2 regions of the Amycolatopsis sp. NPDC104587 genome follow, and region 1 is predicted to be linked to the other one. Evidence: riboswitches for the same ligand, from Rfam matches in the RefSeq annotation. Region 1 holds a riboswitch; the other holds the start of a gene.
What was found. Region 1 has a riboswitch for glycine ahead of gcvP (aminomethyl-transferring glycine dehydrogenase). Riboswitches for the same ligand answer to the same signal wherever they lie in the genome.

Region 1 (11,261 bases):
CAGGCGAACCGAGAGAGTCCGGACAGCGAGCACAGCGCACGGATGACGGGTAGCGTCGGCAGTGGCGGCGCAAGCCGTTCCCACGCTGAAGCCCGTGTGCACGAGAGGGAGGCGAAGCCCGATGAGCGAGATGCGCGTCGTCGGTGTGCGGGTCGAGCTGCCCGCGAATCAGCCGATCTTGTTGCTGCGGGAGACCGAGGGTGAACGGTACCTGCCGATCTGGATCGGCTCGGTCGAAGCCACCGCCATCGCCTTGGAGCAGCAGGGCGTCCGCCCCGCCCGCCCGCTCACGCATGACCTGTTGAAAGAGGTCATCGGAGCGCTCGGCCGGGAGCTGGAGCAGGTCGTCATCACCGACCTCAAGGAAGGCACGTTCTTCGCCGAGCTCGTCTTCGACGGTGACATCCGGGTGTCGGCCCGGCCGAGCGACTCGGTCGCGCTGGCCCTGCGGATCGGCGTCCCCATCCACGCCGTGGACGCGGTGCTGGAGGAGGCCGGCCTGATCATCCCGGACGAGCAGGAGGACGAGGTCGAGAAGTTCCGTGAGTTCCTCGACTCGGTGTCCCCTGAGGACTTCCGGGGAGCCGATACCTGAACCTTGCCTTGACGCGGACGTCAACGTCTAGCGTCTGAGGCATGCGGATCGGAGAGCTTGCGCAGCGCACGGGTGTCACCACCCGTGCGCTGCGTTTTTACGAGGACCAGGGCCTCATCGCGGCCCGGCGCTCGGCGAACGGCTATCGCGAGTACACCGAGGACGACCTGCAGCTGGTCCGGGAGATCCAGACGCTGCAGACGGTCGGCCTGACCCTCGACGAGACCCGCCCGTTCGTCGACTGCCTGCGCAGCGGCCACGAGACCGGCGACGCCTGCGCGAGCTCGATCGAGGTCTACCGCCGCAAGCTCGAAGAAGCCGACGCCCTGCTGGCCCGGCTCGGCGGGATCCGCGCCGAACTGGCCACGAAGCTCGCCGGCGCTTTGGCCCGGCAGGCGCCCGATCCGTGCGTCGTGCCCGAATCCCCGCGTCCGTGAAGGAGCCCGTCATGTCCGAAGTCGCCGAAGTCACCGACACCACGTTCCCCGAGGTCCTCGGCAGCGACGTCCCCGTGCTCGTCGAGTTCTGGGCCACCTGGTGCGGCCCGTGCCGGATGGTCGGCCCGGTGCTGGCGCAGCTGGCCACCGAGCGGGCCGGGGAGCTGGCGGTCCGCAAGATCAACGCCGACGAGAACCCGGAAACGACCCGGTCCTACCAGGTCATGTCGCTGCCGACGATGATCCTGTTCTCGGGCGGCGAGCCGGTCGAGACGATCGTCGGCGCGTTCCCGAAGGCCCGCATCGAAGAGCGGCTCGACCGGGCGCTCAAGGCGCCGTCGCTTTGACGAAGGTGTCCGCCACCTCGCGGCCGTACTGCTCCAGGTCCAGCGACAGGTCCGCCGCGTAGGCCGCGGCGACCCCGTCGACGGCCTGCGCGACCGACATCGCCATCACCTTGGGCGTGAACACGCCGAAAGCGTCTTCCGCCTGGCCCTGCTTGAGCTGGCGGGCCAGGCCGTGCACCCGCATGTCGTCGACCAGGACCTTCGTCATCACCCAGCCCTCGGCGTCGTCGGCGTTGGCGGACATCTCCGCCAGCACCCGGACGCACTCCGGGTACGCGCGCAGGAACGCGATCGACGTCTCGATGTGCGCCCGCAGGTAGCCGGGCCGGTCGGCCGGGTCGACCCCGCCGCCGGTGCGCTCCTTGAGGAACTCGTTCTTCGTCTCGACGACCGTGCTCAGCACGGCCTGCATCAGGCCGGCCTTGTTCGTGAAGTGGTAGGAGATCATCCGGGTGCTGCTGAGCCCGGCGCGCTCCTTGATCTTGGCGAACGTCGCCTTCCGGTACCCGAGGTCGGCGATGACGCCGATGGTCGCGCCGATGATCTGCGCGCGGCGCGCCGCCTCCGTCACGCTGAGGCCCATTTCGGCCATGAGGTCGGTGTTTACTTGCATGAGTAAAAATGTACTCGGCTGAGTAAATCGACGCAAGAGGTTTGAACCACCGCGCCGGGGGTACGGCGAACGGCGCAAAGGCTCATCCGGTCGTTGAGGCTTGCCGCGCGTCGCGTTGACCGGTGTTCTCCTGGCGCTTACCGTCGGAGGAGGTAAATCGCCACGGTGTGATTCACGGTCTGGGGCCGGACCGTGGCGGTTGATCTCCGGTGGGTCCCGCTCCTGGGACTCCCCGGCTGTCATTCGCCGGCCGTCCGGTCGGGCGAGGGGAGGCTTGCGTGGTCGAGGCTGGTTCCGAGAAGCAGCCTGTCGAGGTCGCGACTGGTGAGCAGGGTGAGCTGTTCCCCGACGACTCGCTGCCCGACGAGCTGGTGGGCTACCGGGGTCCGGCGGCGTGCCAGATCGCCGGCATCACCTACCGCCAGCTGGACTACTGGGCGCGCACGAAGCTGGTGGCGCCGAGCATCCGCACAGCGCACGGCTCCGGCTCGCAGCGGCTGTACTCGTTCAAGGACATCCTGGTCCTCAAGGTCGTCAAGCGGCTGCTGGACACCGGGGTCTCCCTGCAGAACATCCGGGTGGCCGTCGACCACCTGCGGGTCCGCGGGGTCCGCGACCTCGCCAAGGTGACGCTGTTCTCCGACGGCACCACGGTCTACGAGTGCACCTCGCCGGAGGAGATCGTCGATCTGCTCCAGGGCGGCCAGGGTGTGTTCGGCATCGCGGTCAGCGGGGCGATGCAGGAGATCAGCGGCACGATCCACGAGTTCCCGGCCGAGCGCGCCGACGGCGGTGTGGTCGAGACGCACGAACCGGACGAGCTCACCCAGCGCCGCAACGCACGCAAGACCGGGTGATCATCGCCGCGGGGAGGCGAGTAAGGTTCTGCCCGCGGTCGACGAATCCGCGCGGGAGAGTCCGAGCCACACCTTGAGCTCGGCGCCGAAGGAGCAAGTCCTCCCCGGAACCTCTCAGGCACCCTGGACCGCGCGGACGAGACGCCTCTGGAAAGCGGGTCGTCAGGACACAGCCTGATGGCCCCGCCGACGGTGCAAGCCCGGCTCAACCTGCGGGCGAAACTCTCAGGCGCCCGACACGGGTACGGACAGAGTGGGGAGGGTTCCCTCCGGGTTCGGGTGGACCGCGCTCCGGGTTCGGGTGAACCGTGCTCGCGGAGGGCGCTCGCTTGAACCCTCCGCGGTGTCTTGTGGGGGTGCAACCCCCACACCCCGCCCGGCGGGCTCCGCCCCCGGACCCCCGCCGTGGTCACCTTCGCGTTTACAGTCGAGTTGGGTGGACGCTGCCGTTCGGAGGAGGCCATCGTGGACTTGTCGCTCGCCTCCCTGGAACAAGGGGTTCCCTTCGCCGACCGGCACATCGGGCCCGGGCCGGACGAGCTGCGCCACATCCTCGACGTCATCGGCGTCACCTCGCTCGACGAGCTTGCCGAGCGGGCCGTGCCGTCGTCGCTGCGGGAGTCCGCCGAGCCGCTCGCTCTTCCGCCGGCGGCCACCGAAGCCCAGGCGCTCGCCGAGCTCCGGGAGCTGGCCTCGCGGAACCGGCCGATGGCCCAGATGATCGGCCTCGGTTACCACGACACCGTCACCCCGCCCGTCATCCGGCGCACCGTGCTCGAGAACCCCGCCTGGTACACCGCCTACACGCCCTACCAGCCGGAAATCTCGCAAGGACGGCTCGAAGCACTGCTCAACTTCCAGACCATGGTCGCCGACCTGACCGGCCTGCCGGTCGCGAACGCGTCCCTGCTCGACGAAGCCACCGCGGCCGCCGAGGCGATGACGCTCGTGCGCCGGGCGGGCAAGTCCGCGTCGAACCGCTTCGTCGTCGACGAGGACACCCTGCCGCAGACGCTCGCTGTGCTCCGGACGCGCGCGGAGCCGCTGGGCATCGAGCTGGTCGTCGAAGACCTCTCGCAGGGGCTCACCGGCCTGGGGCTCGGCGGCGACTTCTTCGGGGTGCTGCTGTCCTACCCCGGTGCGTCCGGCGCGGTGCGCGAGCTCGACCTGACGATCGCCGACGCGAAGAAGCACGGCGCCGCGGTGGTCGTCGCCGCGGATCCGCTCGCGCTGACCCTGCTGCGCCCGCCGGGTGAGCTCGGCGCCGACGTCGCGGTCGGTTCGACGCAACGCTTCGGCGTCCCGATGGGCTTCGGCGGCCCGCACGCCGCGTACCTGGCGGTGCGCCAAGGCCTCGAGCGGCAGCTGCCCGGACGGCTGGTCGGCGTCTCGAAGGACGCGGACGGCGCACCCGCGTACCGGCTCGCCCTCCAGACGCGCGAGCAGCACATCCGCCGGGAGAAGGCGACGTCGAACATCTGCACCGCGCAGGTCCTGCTCGCGGTCATGGCGTCGATGTACGCGGTGCACCACGGCCCCGACGGGCTGCGCGGGATCGCGCTGCGGGCACACCGGATGGCCACCGTGCTCGCGGCCGGGCTGTGCGAGGGCGGCGTCGAAGTGGTGCACGGCGAGTTCTTCGACACGGTCCTCGCGGCGGTGCCCGGCCGGGCGGACGTGGTCGTCGCGGCGGCCCGTGACCTCGGGGTGAACCTGCGGCGGGCCGACGACGACCACGTCGGCGTAGCATGCGACGAGACCACGACGCGTGAGCGGCTTTCCTGCGTGTGGAAGGCTTTCGGTGTTTCGGTGTCCGATGTGGACGGCCTCGACGCGGACACCGCGGACGCGCTTCCGGCGCCGCTGCGGCGCACCGGCAAGTTCCTGACCCACCCGGTGTTCCACGCGCACCGCTCGGAAACCGCGCTGCTGCGCTACCTGCGGGAGCTGTCCGACAAGGACGTCGCGCTCGACCGGAGCATGATCCCGCTCGGCTCGTGCACCATGAAGCTCAACGCGACCGCGGAGATGGAGCCGGTCACCTGGCCCGAGTTCGCCGGGCTGCACCCGTTCGCGCCGGCCGAGGACGCGGCCGGGCTGCTGACCGTCGTCGCCGACCTCGGCGCCTGGCTCGCGCGGATCACCGGCTACGACACGGTTTCCCTGCAGCCCAACGCCGGCAGCCAGGGCGAGTTCGCGGGCCTGCTGGCGATCCGGGCGTACCACCGCTCCCGCGGCGAGCACACACGCGACGTCTGCCTGATCCCGGCCAGCGCGCACGGCACGAACGCGGCGAGCGCCGTGATGGCGGGCATGCGGGTGGTCGTCGTCCGCTGCGACGACGAGGGCAACATCGACCTCGCGCACCTGAAGTCCACTGTGGACGCCCACCGCGGCGACCTGGCCGCGATCATGCTCACCTACCCGTCGACGCACGGGGTCTACGAGGACACCGTCGGCGAGGTCTGCGCGGCGGTGCACGACGCGGGCGGGCAGGTGTACGTCGACGGCGCCAACCTCAACGCCCTGATCGGCGTCGCCCAGTACGGCCGGTTCGGCGCCGACGTCTCGCACCTCAACCTGCACAAGACTTTCTGCGTCCCGCACGGCGGTGGCGGCCCCGGGGTCGGCCCGATCGGGGTCCGCGCGCACCTGGCGCCGTTCCTGCCGAACCACCCGCTGCAGCCGGCCGCCGGCCCGGCGACCGGGGTCGGCCCGGTCAGCGCGGCGCCCTGGGGCAGCGCGTCGATCCTGCCGATCTCGTGGGCCTACGTCCGGATGATGGGCGCGGAAGGCCTGCGCCGGGCGACGCTGGTCGCGGTGGCGAACGCCAACTACGTCGCGAAGCGCCTCGGCGAGCACTACCCGGTGCTGTACGCGGGCCACTCGGGCCTGGTCGCGCACGAATGCATCCTCGACCTGCGGCCGCTGACGAAGGCCACCGGCGTGACGGTGGACGACGTCGCGAAGCGCCTGGCGGACTACGGGCTGCACGCGCCGACGATGTCGTTCCCGGTCGCCGGCACGCTGATGGTGGAGCCGACGGAGAGCGAGGACCTCGCCGAGCTGGACCGGTTCTGCATGGCGATGATCGCCATCCGCGGCGAGATCGACCGCGTCGCCTCGGGGGAGTGGCCGCTGGCCGGCTCGCCGCTGCGGCACGCGCCGCACACCGCGCGCTGCGTGGCGGGCGAGTGGGAACGGCCGTACAGCCGGGAGACGGCGGTGTTCCCAGCAGGCGCCGCGGCGGCGAAGATCTGGCCGCCGGTCCGCCGCATCGACGGCGCGGCGGGGGACCGGAACCTGGCCTGCTCCTGCCCGCCCCCGGAAGCCTTCGCCTGAGCGCGGTCACGCCGAAGCCGCCAGGCGCACCATCAGCTCCGTCCGGCTGGTCAGCCCCAGCTTGCGGTGGATCTGCTGGAGGTGCTTCTGCACCGTCCTCGGGCTGATGCCGAGGTGGCGTGCGACGTCCCGGTCACCCGCGGCGTCCGCGACGAGGCGCGCCACCTGCCGTTCGCGGGTGGTCGGCAGCGTGAGCTCCGGCCCGGCGAGGGGCCGGACCGGCGGCCGCTCCTCGCGGGCCGGCGCTTGGCCGAGGTGCGGCGCCAGGAGGTCGACCCAGGCCCGGTCCCGCGCCGAGAACCCCGGCCGGGAACGGCTCAAGGTCAGGATGCGGCCGTGCCGGTCGTCGACCTGGACGATGCACAGCAGCTGGTCGACCGTGCCCCGCGGGCGGTAGTAGTCGGTGTACAGCGGCAACGCGCGCAGCGTCCGCAGGTCCGCCAGGTCGCTCAACGCGGCCGACGTCCCCAGCGGCAGCCGCCCGTCGCGGTGGGCCGCGAACGCCGGGTGCTGGTGCACCTGGGCCCGGAACCCGGCGTGGCGCAGCAGGTTGTGCTCCGGCCGGTCGGTCACGGCGCCGGTCAACCGCCGGGTCGTGTGCTCCGCGCTGGCGCACGACGCGAAGTCGCAGCCGACGAGCCGGCCAGCCCGGCCGCCGGCCCCTCGGCCCGGAACTCCCGTGCCACATCGAGGGCGCGGTGCAGGTGCCGCGCCGTCAGTTCACCGCTCACTCCCGATCCCCCCTCGGCTCGCCCGGTGAAGAAAGACCCGGGCGGGCCGAGGGAGATACGAACTCCGACGTTACCGGGCGATCCGGACGTTCAGGGTGGTGTTCGCGCCGGCGCTCACCATCGACTGCGCGATGCTGCTGATCCCGGCCGGTGCGCTGGAGGAGTTGTTGTTGCTGTCGTCCTCGTCACCCCGGGCGCGAAGAGGCAGAACCGCAGCAGCGTGTCGAACCGGCGCGAGAGCTCCTGGGAGCCGTTCGGGCAGTTCGCGCCCAGCTTCAGCACCGCGTAGGGCCGGAACGAGCCGGACTGCGTGACCCCGCGGAACGCGGTGCCGTTGACCCGGCAGAAGAACATCTCCGTGTTGCTGGTGCTGCTGACGGCCCCGATGAACCCGCCGCGCGAGCTGGCGTTGCCCGAGTCCTCGTCGTCCATCCGGATGACGATCGCCTCGGTCCCGACCGGGCAGGACCGGCCCGCCGGGATGACCCCGACGTCGGTCGTGGCCGCCTGGGCCGGCGCGGCGGTCAGCGTGAGCGCGCCGGCGAGCGATGCGAGCAGCAGCGCCGGAACGGTGAAGAGTCGTTTCATCGTGTGGTTTCCTCCCCTTGGACGGTCTGACCGCTCAAGGACACCAACCCGGCTCCGCACAGGGACGGCGGGTAGGTTGACGCCATGTCGAGTGCGCACGGTCCTGATCGGACGTCCGTGGTCGTGACCGGCGGCAGCGGCTTCATCGGCCGGGCCGTCGTGCGCGCCCTCCGCGACCGGAGCGTCCCGGTCACCGTCGTCGACCGGGTCCCGTTCCCCGAAGACCTCGACGGCGTCCGCGTCGTGACCGGCGACCTGCGCGACGCGGCCGTCCGCGAGGAAGCCGTGACGCGGGAGACCGCCGGCATCGTGCACCTCGCCGCGCTGACGTCGGTGCTGAAGTCGATCGAGCTGCCCGAAGACACCTTCGCCGACAACGTCCTGGTCACCCAGGAGCTGCTGGAGCTCGCCCGGCGCCGGGAGGTGCCGAAGTTCCTGCTCGCCTCGACCAACGCGGTGATCGGGAACGTCGGCGCCGCGACCATCACGCCGGACCTGCCGCTGCGGCCGCTGACGCCCTACGGCGCGACCAAGGCGGCGTGCGAAATGCTGCTCTCGGGCTACGCCGGCGCGTACGGGATGACCACGTGTACGTTGCGGTTCACCAACGTCTACGGCCCGGGAATGTCCCACAAGGACAGTTTCGTGCCGCGGATGATGCGGGCCGCGCTGACCGGCGCCGGGGTCAAGATCTACGGTGACGGCCGCCAGCGCCGCGACCTCGTGCACGTCGACGACGTCGTCCGCGCGATCCTGCTGGCCCTCGACAGCGGCCACTCGGGCCGCGCGATCGTCGGCGCCGGGCGGTCGGTGTCGGTGCTGGAGATGGTCGAGGCCGTGCGCGAGGTGACCGGCGCCGAGCTGGCGGTCGAGCACGTCGAGGCCCCGGCGGGGGAGATGCCCGCCGTGGTCGTGGACGTCTCGGCCAGCGAGGAGACGATCGGCTACGAGCCGTCGGTCTCGCTCGCCGACGGCCTGGCCACGGCGTGGAAGTACTTCTCGAACCTCGACCGTCCCCACGGGACACCGTGAAGCCGTTCCTGCGACGGCACTGGCCGCTGCTCCTGCTCCTCGTCCCGGCGATCGCGCTCCGGGTGCTGACCTGGCTCGCCTACCGGCCGGCGCTGCTGTTCATCGACTCGTTCCGCTACATCGACAACCTGCACGCGCTGCGCGCCGACCAGCTCGACCCGATCGGCTACGACCTCGTGCTGCGCCCGCTGCTGGCGGTGGGCGGGCTCGCGTGGGTCGCGGCGGTGCAGCACGCCGGCGGAGTGCTGATCGCGATCGGCGTCTACGCGCTGGTGCTGCGCCTCGGCGGCCGCCCCTGGGTCGGCGCGCTCGCCGCGGCGCCGGTGCTGCTGGACGCCTACCAGCTGCAGATCGAGCAGAACATCATGTCCGAAGTCGTCTTCGAGGCGGTTCTGCTCGGGCTGCTGTGGCTGCTGCTCGGCAAGGGCGCCCCGGGGTGGAAGCGAGCCGGGCTCGCGGGTCTGCTCGTCGGGTTCGCCGTGCTAACGCGGCTGATCGGCATCTCACTGGCCCTGCCGCTGCTGGTCTACCTGGTCGTCGCCGGGGGAGCGTGGCGGCACTGGGCGGGCTGGCGCCGGGCCGGCGTGGGTGCGCTCGGGCTCTTGGTCGTGCTGGTGCCCTACGCGGCGCGCGTGCACTCGGAGACCGGCAAGTGGGGCCTGACCGGCCCGTCGGGGAACATGCTATACGGCCGCACCGCCGCCGTCGCCGACTGCCCGAACCTCCACCTCGACCCGACGCTGCGGGTGTTCTGCCCAGCCGAACCGCGCGAGACGCGGCTGGTGGACAACTACACCCACGCCGACCTCGATCCCAACTGGCCGGGCCCGCTGCCGCCCGGCGCGGACAAGGCCGCGCTGGCGCACGAGTTCGCGATCGACGTGCTCAAGGAACAGCCCGGCGACGTCGCCGCGGCGATCCTGAACGACTTCGCCAAGAGCTTCGCCTGGACGCGCGAGCAGGACCCGACCGACGTCCCGCTCGACCGGTGGCAGTTCCAGCTGAGCTACCCGCAGTGGGCCGACCAGTCGCTGATCGACCTCGTCACGCAGCAGAACGACGGGGTCACCGCGAGCGTCGACCAGCCGCTGGCCAAAGTCCTTCGCGACTACCAGCTCGGCGGCGGGTACGTCCCGGGCGCGGTGCTCGGCATCGGCGCGCTGCTGGGGCTGCTCACGGTGGTTCGCCGCAAGAAGCCGCTGGACAAGGCACGAGCGGGTGCGCTGCTCGCGGCGTCGAGCGGGCTGGTCCTGCTCTTCGCCTCGGCGGTCTTCCAGTTCTCCTGGCGCTACCAGATCCCCGCGCTGGTCCTGCTCCCGCTGGCCGGCGCGCTCGGCTTCACCACGCTGACCTCGGCCAGCCGGAAACGCCTCGCCGCGTTCCCCGACGACGTCGACACCGGCGCGCTCGACGACTTCCGCGGCCGGCACCCGGACCTGAAGCTGGCCCCGCTGACCGTCGTCATCGCGGCCTACAACGAGGCCGGCGGGATCGGCGAGGTCCTGGAGAAGATGCCGGACCAGTGCCTCGGCATGCGCGTGGACGTGCTCGTGGTGGTCGACGGCGGCACCGACACCACCGCCGGGATCGCGGAGGAACACGGTGCGCACGTCTGCGTCGCGCCCCGCAACCGCGGCCAGGGCGCGGCACTGCGGCTCGGCTACCACCTCGCGGCCGAGGCCGGCGCCGAGTACGTCGTGACGACCGACGCCGACGGCCAGTACGACAACAGCGAGCTCGAAGCCCTGGTCAGCCCGGTCGTGGATGGCACCGCGGACTTCGTCACCGGGTCGCGGAGGCTGGGGCACGAAGAGGCCGACAGCCGCGTCCGGTGGCTCGGCGTGCGGGTGTTCGCGGTCCTGGCGTCGGTGCTGACGGCACGGCGGATCACCGACACGTCGTTCGGCTTCCGCGCGATGCGGGCCGAGCTGGCCTGCTCGGTGCCGCTCAACGAGCCGCAGTACCAGTCGTCGGAGCTCATGCTCGGGGTGACCGCGCGCGGCTCCCGCGTCGTCGAGCTGCCGATGAGCATGCGCCTGCGCAAGGCGGGCAAGAGCAAGAAGGGCGGCAGCCTCGTCTACGGCGCGAACTACGCCCGGGTCATGACGGGGACGTGGTGGCGGGGGTACGTGCTGCGCCGCGGCCGAACACGAGCCGGTCGAGCAGGGTGAACTTGACGACGAACACCAGCGCGTAGCTCGCCACGTACGCGCCGTCGACGAGCACGACCCACCAGAGGTGCGGCAGGTTCAGCGGCGTCAGCAGCGAGCCCGCCAGCGTCGTCAGGCCGATGGACGCCAGGCCGCCGAGCCCGATCACGACCAGGTAGGGCAGCAGTTCGCGGCGGACGCGCGGGCGTCCGGTGCGGCCCCACACCCAGCGGCGGGTGACCACGAAGTTCAGCACCGCGCCGGCCGCCCAGGCCAGCGTGCTCGCCAGGGCCGCCGCGCCACCGGTGGCGAGGACCGCGAGCAGCACGACCTGGCTGAGGACCGTCGCCGCGACCGACGTCGCCGCGGCGCGCGCCAGCCGGGCCCAGCCACGGCGGCGGGTCTTCTCCGTTGTGCGAGGCCGCACGCCGTTGGTTACGGTCGTCATGCCCCCATCCTCCCCGCGGGCCCGGCGCGCCGCCGTCCGGGTCCCCTACGCATAGGAGATTCACAGCCTATTGCCAGGTCTTCATCAGCAGGTGATCGATAGCGTCGGGGGGCGTAAACGA
Region 2 (11,261 bases), on a different contig from region 1:
GCCTGGGACAAGCGCTACGCCGGTCTCAAGCCCGCCAATCAGTACAACGTCGACTACTCGATGCTCGGCACCGCGCGCCTCGAGCCGCTGCTGCGCCGCATCCGCAACGAGATGGCCGGCGCCGGCCTCTACCCCGAGTCCGCCAAGGGCGAGTGCAACCCCGGCCAGCAGGAGATCGCCTTCCGCTACACCGACGCGCTCACCACCTGCGACAACCACAGCGTCTACAAGAACGGCGCCAAGGAGATCGCCGCGCAGGAGGGCAAGAGCCTCACGTTCATGGCGAAGTACAACGAGCGCGAGGGCAACTCCTGCCACATCCACATCAGCCTGCGCTCGACCGAAGGCCGCGCGGTGCTCGCCGGTGACAACGAACACGGCTTCTCGAAGCTGATGGAGCACTTCCTCGCCGGCCAGGTCGCCGCGCTGCACGAGCTGACCTACTTCCTCGCGCCGAACATCAACTCCTACAAGCGGTTCGTGCCCGGCAGCTTCGCGCCGACCGCGATCGCCTGGGGCACCGACAACCGCACCTGCGCGCTGCGGGTCGTGGGCCACGGCGAGTCGCTGCGCGTCGAAAACCGCGTGCCGGGCGGGGACGTCAACCCGTACCTCGCCGTCGCCGCGCTGATCGCCGCCGGTCTGTACGGCATCGAGAACGAGCTGGAGCTGGAAGAGCCCTTCACCGGCAACGCCTACCACTCCGACCGCGGCACGGTGCCGACCACGCTGCCAGCGGCCGCCGCGGCGCTCGCGGGCAGCGAAATCGCCCGGAGCGCGTTCGGCGACGACGTCGTCGAGCACTACCTGAACGCGGCGAAGATCGAGGTGGACGCCTACAACGCCGCCGTCACCGACTGGGAGCTCATCCGTGGTTTCGAGCGCCTCTAAGCCCGTCATCGGGCTCACCAGCTACCTCGAACCCGCGAAGTTCCTGGTCTGGGAGACCGAAGCCGTGCTGCTGCACCGGGTCTACGTCGACTGCGTCGTCGCGGCCGGCGGCGTCCCGGTGGTGCTGCCCCCGGTGTCCGACGCGTACGACGAACTCGTGTCCACTGTGGACGGCCTGGTGCTCACCGGCGGCGCGGACGTCGAGCCGGAGCGCTACGGCCAGGAGCAGCACCCGGCCACCTACACCCGGCCGAACCGCGACGCCTTCGAATTCGGCCTGTTCGCCGCGGCGCGCGGAGCGGGCAAGCCCGTGCTCGGCGTGTGCCGCGGCCTGCAGGTGATGAGCGTCGGCCTCGGCGGCACCCTGACCCAGCACCTGCCGGAAGCCCGGGACACCACCGAGCACCAGCCCGCGCCCGCGACGTTCGGCCGGGGCACCGTCACCCTGGCCGAGGGCAGCCGGGCCGCCGCGATCCTCGGGTCCGAGACGAAGACGCTCTGTTACCACCACCAGGCCGTCGACCGCCTCGGCGCCGGCCTGGAACCCGTCGGCTGGGCCGCCGACGGCACAGTCGAAGCCGCCGAAGTCCCGGGTGAGTTCACCCTGGGCGTCCAGTGGCACCCCGAGCAGGACACCGACGACGTCCGGCTGTTCCAGGCCCTCGTCGAAGCGAGCAAGGAGCGGAAATGACGACGTTCGACGTCCTGAACCCCGCCACCGAGGAGGTGGTGCGGACCGTCCCCCAGACCAGCGCCGAGGAGACCGACGCGGCGATCGCCCGCGCCCGGGCGGCGTTCCCAGCGTGGCGCGACGTCACCCCCGGCGACCGCGCGCGGCTGCTGCGCCGCTTCGCCGACGCCGTCGAGGCCGACATCGAAAACCTCGCGCGGCTCGAGGTCGAGAACTCCGGGCACACCATCGGCAACGCCCGCTGGGAGGCGGGCAATGTCCGCGACGTCCTCAACTACTACTCCGCGGCGCCGGAACGCCTGATCGGGCAGCAGATCCCGGTGCCGGGCGGGGTCAACGTCACCTTCCACGAGCCGCTGGGCGTGGTCGGCGTGATCGTGCCGTGGAACTTCCCGATGCCGATCGCCGGCTGGGGTTTCGCGCCCGCGCTCGCCGCCGGGAACACCGTGGTCCTCAAGCCCGCCGAGCTGACGCCGTTGACCGCCATCCGGCTCGGCGAGCTGGCGCGCGAGGCGGGCATCCCGGAAGACGTCTTCCAGGTGCTGCCCGGCAAGGGATCCGTGGTGGGACAACGGTTCGTGGACCACCCGGGTGTGCGCAAGGTCGTCTTCACCGGTTCCACCGAGGTCGGCAAGCAGATCATGGCCGGCTGCGCGGCGCAGGTGAAGCGCGTGACGCTGGAGCTGGGCGGCAAGAACGCGAACATCGTCTTCGCCGACGCCGACCTGGAGAAGGCCGCGGCCACCGCGCCCTACGGCGTCTTCGACAACGCGGGCCAGGACTGCTGCGCGCGGTCGCTGATCCTGGTGCAGGCGAGCGCGTACGACCGCTTCATGGAGCTGCTCGAACCCGCGGTGCACGGCGTCGTCGTCGGCGACCCGGGCGATGAAAAGACCGAGATGGGCCCGCTGATCTCGGCCGCGCACCGGGAGAAGGTCGCCTCCTACGTGCCGGACGACGCGCCGGTCGCGTTCCGCGGCACCGCGCCGGAAGGCCGTGGCTTCTGGTTCCCGCCGACCGTCCTCACCCCGCCGGACCTGCGGCACCCGGCCGCGGCGGACGAGGTCTTCGGCCCGGTCGTCGCCGTCGTGCCGTTCGCCGAAGAAGCCGACGCGCTGCGGATGGCCAATGCGACCGAGTACGGCCTGTCCGGGTCGATCTGGACCCGCGACGCCGGCCGCGCGTTCCGGGTGGCGCGTGGCGTCGAAGCCGGCAACCTGTCGGTCAACTCGCACTCTTCGGTGCGCTACTGGACGCCGTTCGGCGGGTTCAAGCAGTCCGGCCTCGGCCGCGAGCTGGGCCCCGACGCCGCGGCGGCGTTCACCGAAACCAAGAACGTCTTTCTGAGCACGGAGGAGTAATGGTCCAGCGTTTCGAAGGCCGCGTCGCGGTGATCACCGGCGGCGCGAGCGGCATCGGGCTCGCCTCGGCGCGCCGTCTGGCGAGCGAAGGCGCGAAGGTCGTCATCGCGGACCTGACGCCGGTCGAGGGCAAGGCGGCCGCCGACGAGATCGGCGGCGCGTTCGTCCAGACCGACGTCACCGACGCCGAGCAGGTGGAGAGCCTCTTCCACACCACGGTCGAGCAGTTCGGCTCGGTCGACGTCGCGTTCAACAACGCCGGCATCTCCCCGCCCGAGGACGACTCGATCCTGACCACCGGCATCGACGCGTGGGAGCGGGTCCAGCGGGTCAACCTGACGTCGGTGTACCACTGCTGCAAGGCCGTCCTGCCGCACATGCAGCGCCAGGGCCGCGGTTCGATCATCAACACGGCGTCGTTCGTCGCGGTGATGGGTGCGGCGACGTCGCAGATCTCCTACACCGCGTCCAAGGGCGGGGTCCTCGCGATGAGCCGCGAGCTGGGCATCCAGTTCGCGCGGGAGAACATCCGCGTCAACGCGCTCTGCCCGGGGCCGGTCAACACGCCGCTGCTCAAGGAGCTGTTCGCGAAGGACCCGGAACGCGCGGCGCGGCGGCTGGTGCACGTGCCGGTCGGCCGGTTCGCCGAGCCCGAGGAGATCGCCGCGGCGGTGGCGTTCCTGGCCAGCGACGACGCCAGCTTCATCACGGCGTCCCAGTTCCTGGTCGACGGCGGCATCTCCGGCGCGTACGTCACCCCGCTCTAACGCTTGGTCGGTTTCTTGACGCCGTAGACCTCCCGCAGGTAGCTCCAGGCGGCGTTGAGCTTCTTGCGCTCTTCGGAGACGAGCCGTTCGCGGCGCCGCAGCACGCGAACGGCGATCTCCGAGGCGAGGAACGCGCCGGCGGCGAAGGTCAGAACGCCGACGATCAGGGTCAGGGCGATGACAGTGGTGGTCATGGTCACCAGCGTCGAGCCGGCGTGGGCGATTTGTCCCTGCGCAAAACTAGCGGGTTTCGTTAGCTTTGTGAGGTGACGCACTGGCGCGCCGACGAGTGGGCGGAAGCGGTCCGGGCCGGCCTCCGCGCGAGGGGGCTTTCCTTCGACGAGGCCGCGCGACGCATCGGCGTCCCCACCTCGACCCTGCGCAGCTGGGTCGAGCACCGGCACGCGCCGAAGGTGACCGTCTTCGACCACTGGGCCCAGCTCGCCGAGGTCACCGGGCTCGGCGAAGCGGACCTCCTGCGCGTCGCCGGTGTGCTGCCCGACTCCCTGGCCAGCCCGGTGCACGTCGCTCACGCCGCGAAGGCGCTGCGGGAAGGCATCGACCAGGCCGGGCAGTTCCTCCGGCAGGCCACCGCGCTCGTCTACTCCTCGCCCGGCACCCAGGTCGCCAACCTCATCGCCGCGTCGCCGGTCGACTGGGAGATGCGGATCCGGTCCGCCACCCGCGGGGACGAGGTCCGCGTCACCTACCACCACTACGTCGGGATCGTGCCGCCACGGGACTTCCCGCACGACGACGCCGAGGTGCGGCGGATCCTCGAGCACGAAGTCCTCGGCGAGCTGTGGCGGCCGCTCGGGCTGTACTGGCGGGTCGCCGAGGTGCACGACTGGCACGAGCCGCCGCGGCTGGTCATCCAGGTGCCCGAGCAGGAGGCGACGCGCCCGCCCGCGCCGTCGCCGGTCGTGGCCGCGCCGCCGGTTGTCGTGCTGTCGCCGATCTGGGGGTACGGCGAGCTGCTCGCGTCGCTGGTCGCCGACGGGCTCGGGTTCGGCAACGTCGACTTCCGCTACTTCGGCCTGCCCGACACGATGGCCGACCGGGTCCGGATCACCGCCCGTGAGCTGGCCGAACCCGCGCCGCGGCTGGTGCACTCGGTGCCGCCGATCATGCTGCTGCACGGCCTGGCGGTCCCCGACCTGACCGGACGGCTCCCGGTCGTCGTCCGCTACGGCCCCCGGATGCGGGCGCGGGCCGCCCGGATCTATCGCGAGCCGCTGCTCGACGCCGGGTTCGCCGACCCCTTGGCGGGCGCGCGGGCGATCGAGGAAGCGGTGTCGGTGCCCCCGGGCCACGCCCACTTCGAGGTGACGCTGGCCGACGAGGACGTCTTCGACGGCGACCGCCCGAGCCTCGACCGGCTCAACGACACGGTGGCTTGGCTCGCGGAACAGATCGTGGAGCAGGTGCTCCTCGGCGCCGGGCACCCGCCCGTGCCGCTCGGCGGTCCGTTGAAGCGGCTGGTGCTGCCTTCGGGCCGGGTGCGCCGGCCGCCCGCGCTGGCCAGCCAGGTGGTCCGCCGGGCCGCCGGTACCCAGCTCTAGCGCCCCAATGTGGCATTGGGTGCGTCTGACGCACCCAATGTGGCCTTCGGTGCGTCTGACGCACCGAAGGCCACATTGGGGCGCTTGGGGCCTGGGCGAGGATCACTGTGGCATTGCCCGTGTGAAGTAGACTGATCTCGCAGGCGGCAGGTACGGTAACCGCCACAACTGCAGATCGGGCCGTCGAGCCGAGGCGGGAGAGCCCTCACGAACGTGGTGGGGCACCGAAGGAGCAAACTCCCCGGAATCTCTCAGGTAACCGCTACCGCTTCGCGCGAGGCCACTCTGGAAAGCAGGCGCACCCGCGCCTCACCCAAGGTGAAAGCCGTGTCGCACACGGTGAAACTCTCAGGTGCCATGACAGAGGGGGAGTTCCCAGCGCACCCGTGTGCGCCCGGCCTGAGGAGCTCCCGATCACTTCTACGCAGTTCGACGCCCGCCACATCGGCCCGTCCGAGGCCGAGCGCGCGAAGATGCTGGCCGAGTGCGGTTACGGCAGCCTGGACGCCCTCGTCGGCGCCGCCGTCCCGAGCGCCATCCGCGCGACCCGTGAGCTCACCCTCCCGCCGGCCGCGTCCGAAGAGGACGCCACCGCCGAGCTGCGTGCTCTCGCCGCGCGCAACCGGCCGATGACGCAGATGATCGGCCTCGGCTACTCCGACACCGTCACCCCCGGCGTGATCCGCCGCAACGTCCTCGAGAACCCGGCCTGGTACACGGCGTACACGCCCTACCAGCCGGAAATCTCCCAGGGCCGGCTCGAAGCGCTCCTCAACTTCCAGACGATGGTCGCCGACCTGACCGGCCTGGCCACCGCGAACGCGTCCCTGCTGGACGAGTCGACCGCCGTCGCCGAGGCCGTCACGCTCATGCGCCGCGCGTCGAAGTCCAAGTCGAACAAGGTCGTGCTGGACGCCGAGTGCCTGCCGCAGACCATCGCCGTCGTGCGCACCCGCGTCGAGGCCCTCGGCATCGAGGTCGAGGTCCGCGACCTGCTCACCGGCCTCCCGGACGAGTTCTTCGGCGTCGTCGCCCAGTACCCCGGCGCGTCCGGCGTGCTGCGCGGCCGCGGCTTCTACCACGCGATTTCCGAGTCGGCGAAGGCCGCGGGCGCGCTGTTCACCGTCGCCGCCGACCTCCTCGCGCTGACGCTGATCACCGCCCCCGGTGAGTTCGGCGCCGACGTCGCCGCCGGTTCGACGCAGCGCTTCGGCGTCCCGCTCGGCTACGGCGGCCCGCACGCCGGGTTCATGTCCGTCCGCGCCGGGCTCGAGCGCTCGCTGCCCGGGCGCCTGGTCGGCGTCTCGGTCGACGCCGACGGCAACTCCGCCTACCGGCTGGCGCTGCAGACCCGTGAGCAGCACATCCGCCGCGAGAAGGCGACGTCCAACATCTGCACCGCGCAGGTCCTCCCGGCCGTGCTGGCCGCGATGTACGCGGTCTACCACGGCCCGGACGGCCTCAAGCGGATCGCGCAGCGCGTCCACGGCCTCGCCGCGGGCTTCGCCGACGCTCTCCGCAAGACCGGCGTCGAGGTGGTCCACGAGTCCTTCTTCGACACGGTCATCGCGCGTGTCCCCGGCCAGTCCGCCGAGGTCCACGCTGCCGCCCGCGAGGCCGGGATCAACCTCGGCCACGTTGACGCCGACCACGTGCGGGTCGCCTTCGACGAGGTCAGCACGCCCGCGATCGCCGCGAAGGTCTTGAAGGCGTTCGGCGTCGAAGAAGACATCCAGGACGGCGTCGCGCTCCCCAACGGTCTCGCCCGCGAGAGCGGCTTCATGGGCCACGAGGTCTTCGGCACCCACCGTTCCGAGACGGCGATGCTGCGCTACCTGCGCAAGCTGTCCGACCTGGACTACGCCCTCGACCGCGGCATGATCCCGCTCGGCTCCTGCACGATGAAGCTCAACGCCACCACCGAGATGGAGCCGATCAGCTGGCGCGAGTTCGCCGGCATCCACCCGTTCGCGCCGGCCGAGGACGCCGAGGGCTACCACACGCTCGTGGGGCAGCTGGCGGACTGGCTGGCCGAGGTCACCGGCTACGACAAGGTGTCGCTGCAGCCGAACGCGGGCAGCCAGGGCGAGCTGGCCGGGCTCCTCGCGATCCGCGCATACCACCGCGCGAACGGCGACGAGGCTCGTGACGTCTGCCTGATCCCGTCGTCCGCGCACGGCACCAACGCCGCGTCCGCGGTGCTCGCCGGGATGCGCGTGGTCGTCGTCAAGTGCACCGACGAGGGCAACGTCGACCTGGCCGACCTGCGGTCCAAAGTCGAGAGCCACCAGGACACGCTCGCCGCGATCATGGTGACCTACCCGTCCACGCACGGCGTGTACGAGCACTCCATCGACGAGCTGGCCAAGATCGTCCACGACGGCGGTGGCCAGGTGTACGTCGACGGCGCGAACCTCAACGCCCTGCTGGGCCTAGCCAAGCCGGGCGAGTTCGGCGGCGACGTCTCGCACCTGAACCTGCACAAGACCTTCTGCATCCCGCACGGCGGTGGCGGCCCCGGTGTCGGCCCGGTCGCGGTGCGCGCGCACCTCGCGCCGTACCTGCCGAACCACCCGCTGCTCGACGCCGCGGGCCCGGAAACCGGCGTCGGCCCGATCAGCGGCGCGCCCTACGGCTCGGCGTCGATCCTGCCGATCTCGTGGGCCTACGTCCGGATGATGGGCGCGCCAGGCCTGACCGCCGCGACGAAGGTCGCCGTGCTGGCCGCGAACTACGTGGCCTCGCGGCTGGCCCCGCACTACCCGGTGCTCTACACGGGCCAGGACGGCCTGGTCGCCCACGAGTGCATCCTCGACCTGCGGCAGATCACCAAGGAGACCGGCGTGACGGTCGACGACGTCGCGAAGCGGCTCATCGACTACGGCTTCCACGCGCCGACCATGTCGTTCCCGGTCGCGGGCACGCTGATGGTCGAGCCGACCGAGTCCGAGGACCTGGGCGAGATCGACCGGTTCTGCGATGCGATGATCGCCATCCGCGCCGAGATCGACGAGGTCGCGGCGGGCAAGTGGAACGCGGAGGAGTCGCCGCTGCGGGGCGCCCCGCACACCGCGGAGACGCTGGTCGGGGAGTGGGACAAGCCCTACAGTCGCGAGCTGGCCGTGTTCCCGGCCGGGGTGTCGCGCAAGAACAAGTACTGGCCCCCGGTGCGGCGCATCGACGGTGCCCGCGGGGACCGTAACCTCGTCTGCTCCTGCCCGCCCCTCAACGCTTACGAAGGCTGAGCCTCAGTGTCTCGAGAAACCTCCCTGCACGGAGTCCACAAGGGACTCGGTGCGCTGTTCACCGACTTCGCCGGCTGGTCGATGCCGGTCCGCTACGCCAGCGAACTGGCCGAGCACAAGGCCGTCCGCGAGGCGGCCGGGCTGTTCGACCTCTCGCACATGGCCGAAATCCACGTCACGGGCAAGCAGGCCGCCGACGTCCTGGACTTCGCGCTGGTCGGCAACCTCACCGGGGTCAATCCGGGCCGGGCGCGGTACACGATGATCTGCGACGCCTCCGGCGGCGTGCTCGACGACCTCGTCGTCTACCGCCTGGCCGACGAGCACTACCTGGTCGTCGCCAACGCGGGCAACGCGAAGGTCGTCGCCGACGCGCTGGCCGAGCGGGTCGCGGGCTTCGACGCCGTCGTGGACGATCGCAGCGAAACCACCGCGCTGATCGCCGTCCAAGGCCCGAACGCCGCGGCGATCCTGGGCTCGGTCACCGATGCCGACCTGGCCGCGCTCAAGTACTACGCGAGCGTCCCCGCGGTCGTGAAGGGCCACGACGTCCTGCTCGCCCGCACCGGCTACACCGGCGAAGACGGCTTCGAGCTGTTCGTTCCGGCGGACGAGGCACCGGCGGTCTGGCGCATCCTGACCGAGGCGGGCGAGGGCCACGGCCTGGTCCCGGCCGGGCTGGCCTGCCGCGACACACTGCGGCTGGAAGCCGGGATGCCGTTGTACGGCAACGAACTCACCCTCGACCAGAGCCCGTTCGAAGCCGGGCTCGGGCGGGTCGTCAAGTTCGAGAAGCCGGGTGACTTCGTCGGCCGCGCGGCGCTGGAAGAGCGGTCCAAGGCCGATGTCCCGCGAGTGCGGGTGGGCCTGAAAGGCGCCGGTCGTCGCGCGCCGCGGCACGGCTACAAGCTGCTGGCCGACGGCGCCGAGATCGGCGAGATCACGAGTGGGGCGCTGTCGCCCACGCTGGGTTACCCGATTGCCATGGCGTACGTCGATCGGGCGTACGCCGAGCCCGGCACCGAGCTGTCCGTCGACATCCGGGGCAGGATCGAGCCCGTCGAAGTCGTCGCCCTGCCCTTCTACTCCCGCGCGTAAGGACCTACTGAACCGTGAGCATTCCCGAGAACCTCCAGTACACCAAGGAACACGAGTGGCTGTCCGTCTCCGACGGCGTCGCCACCGTCGGCATCACCGCCTTCGCCGCCGAGTCGCTCGGTGACATCGTGTTCGTCCAGCTGCCCGACGCCGGCGCGACCGTGACCGCGGGCGAGGTGTTCGGCGAGGTCGAGTCGACCAAGTCCGTCAGCGAGCTGTACGCGCCCGTGTCCGGCGAGGTCGTCGAGGTGAACGGCGCCACTTCGGACACCCCCGAGGTCATCAACTCCGACCCGTACACGGAAGGCTGGCTGCTGAAGGTGCGGCTGACGGGCGACGTCCCCGAGCTGCTCGACGCCGCCGCGTACGCCAAGCTCACCCAGGAGAACTGATGACGACCTTCGACGCCCACCTCGCCGACGTCGACCCCGAGGTCGCCGCGGCCGTCGCCGACGAGCTGACCCGCCAGCAGTCCACGTTGGAGATGATCGCGTCCGAGAACTTCGCCCCGGTGGGTGTGCTCGAGGCGCAAGGTTCGGTGCTGACCAACAAGTACGCCGAGGGCTACCCGGGTCGCCGCTACTACGGCGGCTGCGAGCACGTCGACGTCGTCGAGCAGCTCGCCATCGACCGCGCGAAGGCCCTCTTCGGCGCCGAGCACGCCAACGTCCAGCCGCACTCGGGCGCGCAGGCCAACGCCGCCGCGATGTTCGCCGTGCTCAAGCCCGGTGACACGATCCTCGGCCTCGACCTGGCGCACGGCGGGCACCTGACGCACGGGATGAAGATCAACTTCTCGGGCAAGCTCTACAACGTGGTCGCCTACCATGTCGACAAAGAGACCGGCATTGTCGACCTGGCCGAGATCGAGCGCCTCGCCGTCGAGCACCAGCCGAAGCTGATCATCGCCGGCTGGTCCGCGTACCCGCGTCAGCTCGACTTCGCCGAGTTCCGCCGCATCGCCGACCTCGTCGACGCGCGCCTGATGGTGGACATGGCGCACTTCGCCGGGCTGGTCGCGAGCGGGCTGCACCCGTCGCCGGTGCCGCACGCCGACATCGTCACCACGACCACGCACAAGACCCTCGGCGGCCCGCGCGGCGGTCTCATCCTCTGCCGCGAGGAGCTCGCGAAGAAGATCAACTCGGCGGTGTTCCCCGGTCAGCAAGGAGGGCCGCTGGAACACGTCATCGCGGCCAAGGCCGTCGCGCTGAAGATCGCCGCGAGCGAGGAGTTCAAGGAGCGTCAGCAGCGGACCCTGGAGGGTTCGCGCATTCTGGCGTCGCGGCTGTCGCAGGACGACTGCTCTTCGGTGGGTGTGCGGGTGCTGACCGGCGGCACCGACGTCCACCTGGTGCTGGTCGACCTCGTCCAGTCCACTCTGGACGGTCAGCAGGCCGAGGACCGGCTGCACGAGGTCGGTATCACGGTCAACCGCAACGCCGTCCCGTTCGACCCGCGCCCGCCGATGATCACCTCCGGCCTGCGCATCGGCACCCCGGCGCTGGCCACCCGCGGCTTCCAGGCCGAGGACTTCACCGAGGTCGCCGACGTCATCGCGGAGGCGCTGAAGCCCGACTTCGACGACGCTCTCCGCTCGAAGCTGCGTGACCGCGTCGAGGCGCTGGCCGCGAAGCACCCGTTGT

Region 2: it holds a riboswitch for glycine, as region 1 does, so the genes downstream of both, gcvP (aminomethyl-transferring glycine dehydrogenase) here and gcvP (aminomethyl-transferring glycine dehydrogenase) in region 1, are expected to answer to the same signal.

The regions. Positions count from the first base shown of each region.
Region 1 is NZ_JBVJNO010000003.1:599,498-610,758, reverse strand. It holds gene ACZ61C_RS10970 (bifunctional nuclease family protein) at 122-595, shown strand; gene ACZ61C_RS10965 (MerR family transcriptional regulator) at 637-1,032, shown strand; gene trxA (thioredoxin) at 1,044-1,379, shown strand; gene ACZ61C_RS10955 (TetR/AcrR family transcriptional regulator) at 1,360-1,992, opposite strand; gene ACZ61C_RS10950 (MerR family transcriptional regulator) at 2,271-2,849, shown strand; glycine riboswitch at 2,892-2,990, shown strand; gene gcvP (aminomethyl-transferring glycine dehydrogenase) at 3,312-6,191, shown strand; gene ACZ61C_RS10940 (helix-turn-helix transcriptional regulator) at 6,198-6,776, opposite strand; gene ACZ61C_RS10935 (hypothetical protein) at 7,037-7,510, opposite strand; gene ACZ61C_RS10930 (NAD-dependent epimerase/dehydratase family protein) at 7,595-8,542, shown strand; gene ACZ61C_RS10925 (glycosyltransferase) at 8,539-10,713, shown strand; gene ACZ61C_RS10920 (GtrA family protein) at 10,643-11,140, opposite strand.
Region 2 is NZ_JBVJNO010000008.1:275,690-286,950, forward strand. It holds gene ACZ61C_RS26290 (glutamine synthetase family protein) at 1-891, shown strand, start outside; gene ACZ61C_RS26295 (gamma-glutamyl-gamma-aminobutyrate hydrolase family protein) at 872-1,582, shown strand; gene ACZ61C_RS26300 (aldehyde dehydrogenase family protein) at 1,579-2,943, shown strand; gene ACZ61C_RS26305 (3-oxoacyl-ACP reductase) at 2,943-3,710, shown strand; gene ACZ61C_RS26310 (hypothetical protein) at 3,707-3,904, opposite strand; gene ACZ61C_RS26315 (helix-turn-helix domain-containing protein) at 3,977-5,272, shown strand; glycine riboswitch at 5,457-5,550, shown strand; gene gcvP (aminomethyl-transferring glycine dehydrogenase) at 5,686-8,517, shown strand; gene gcvT (glycine cleavage system aminomethyltransferase GcvT) at 8,524-9,615, shown strand; gene gcvH (glycine cleavage system protein GcvH) at 9,630-10,007, shown strand; gene glyA (serine hydroxymethyltransferase) at 10,007-11,261, shown strand, end outside.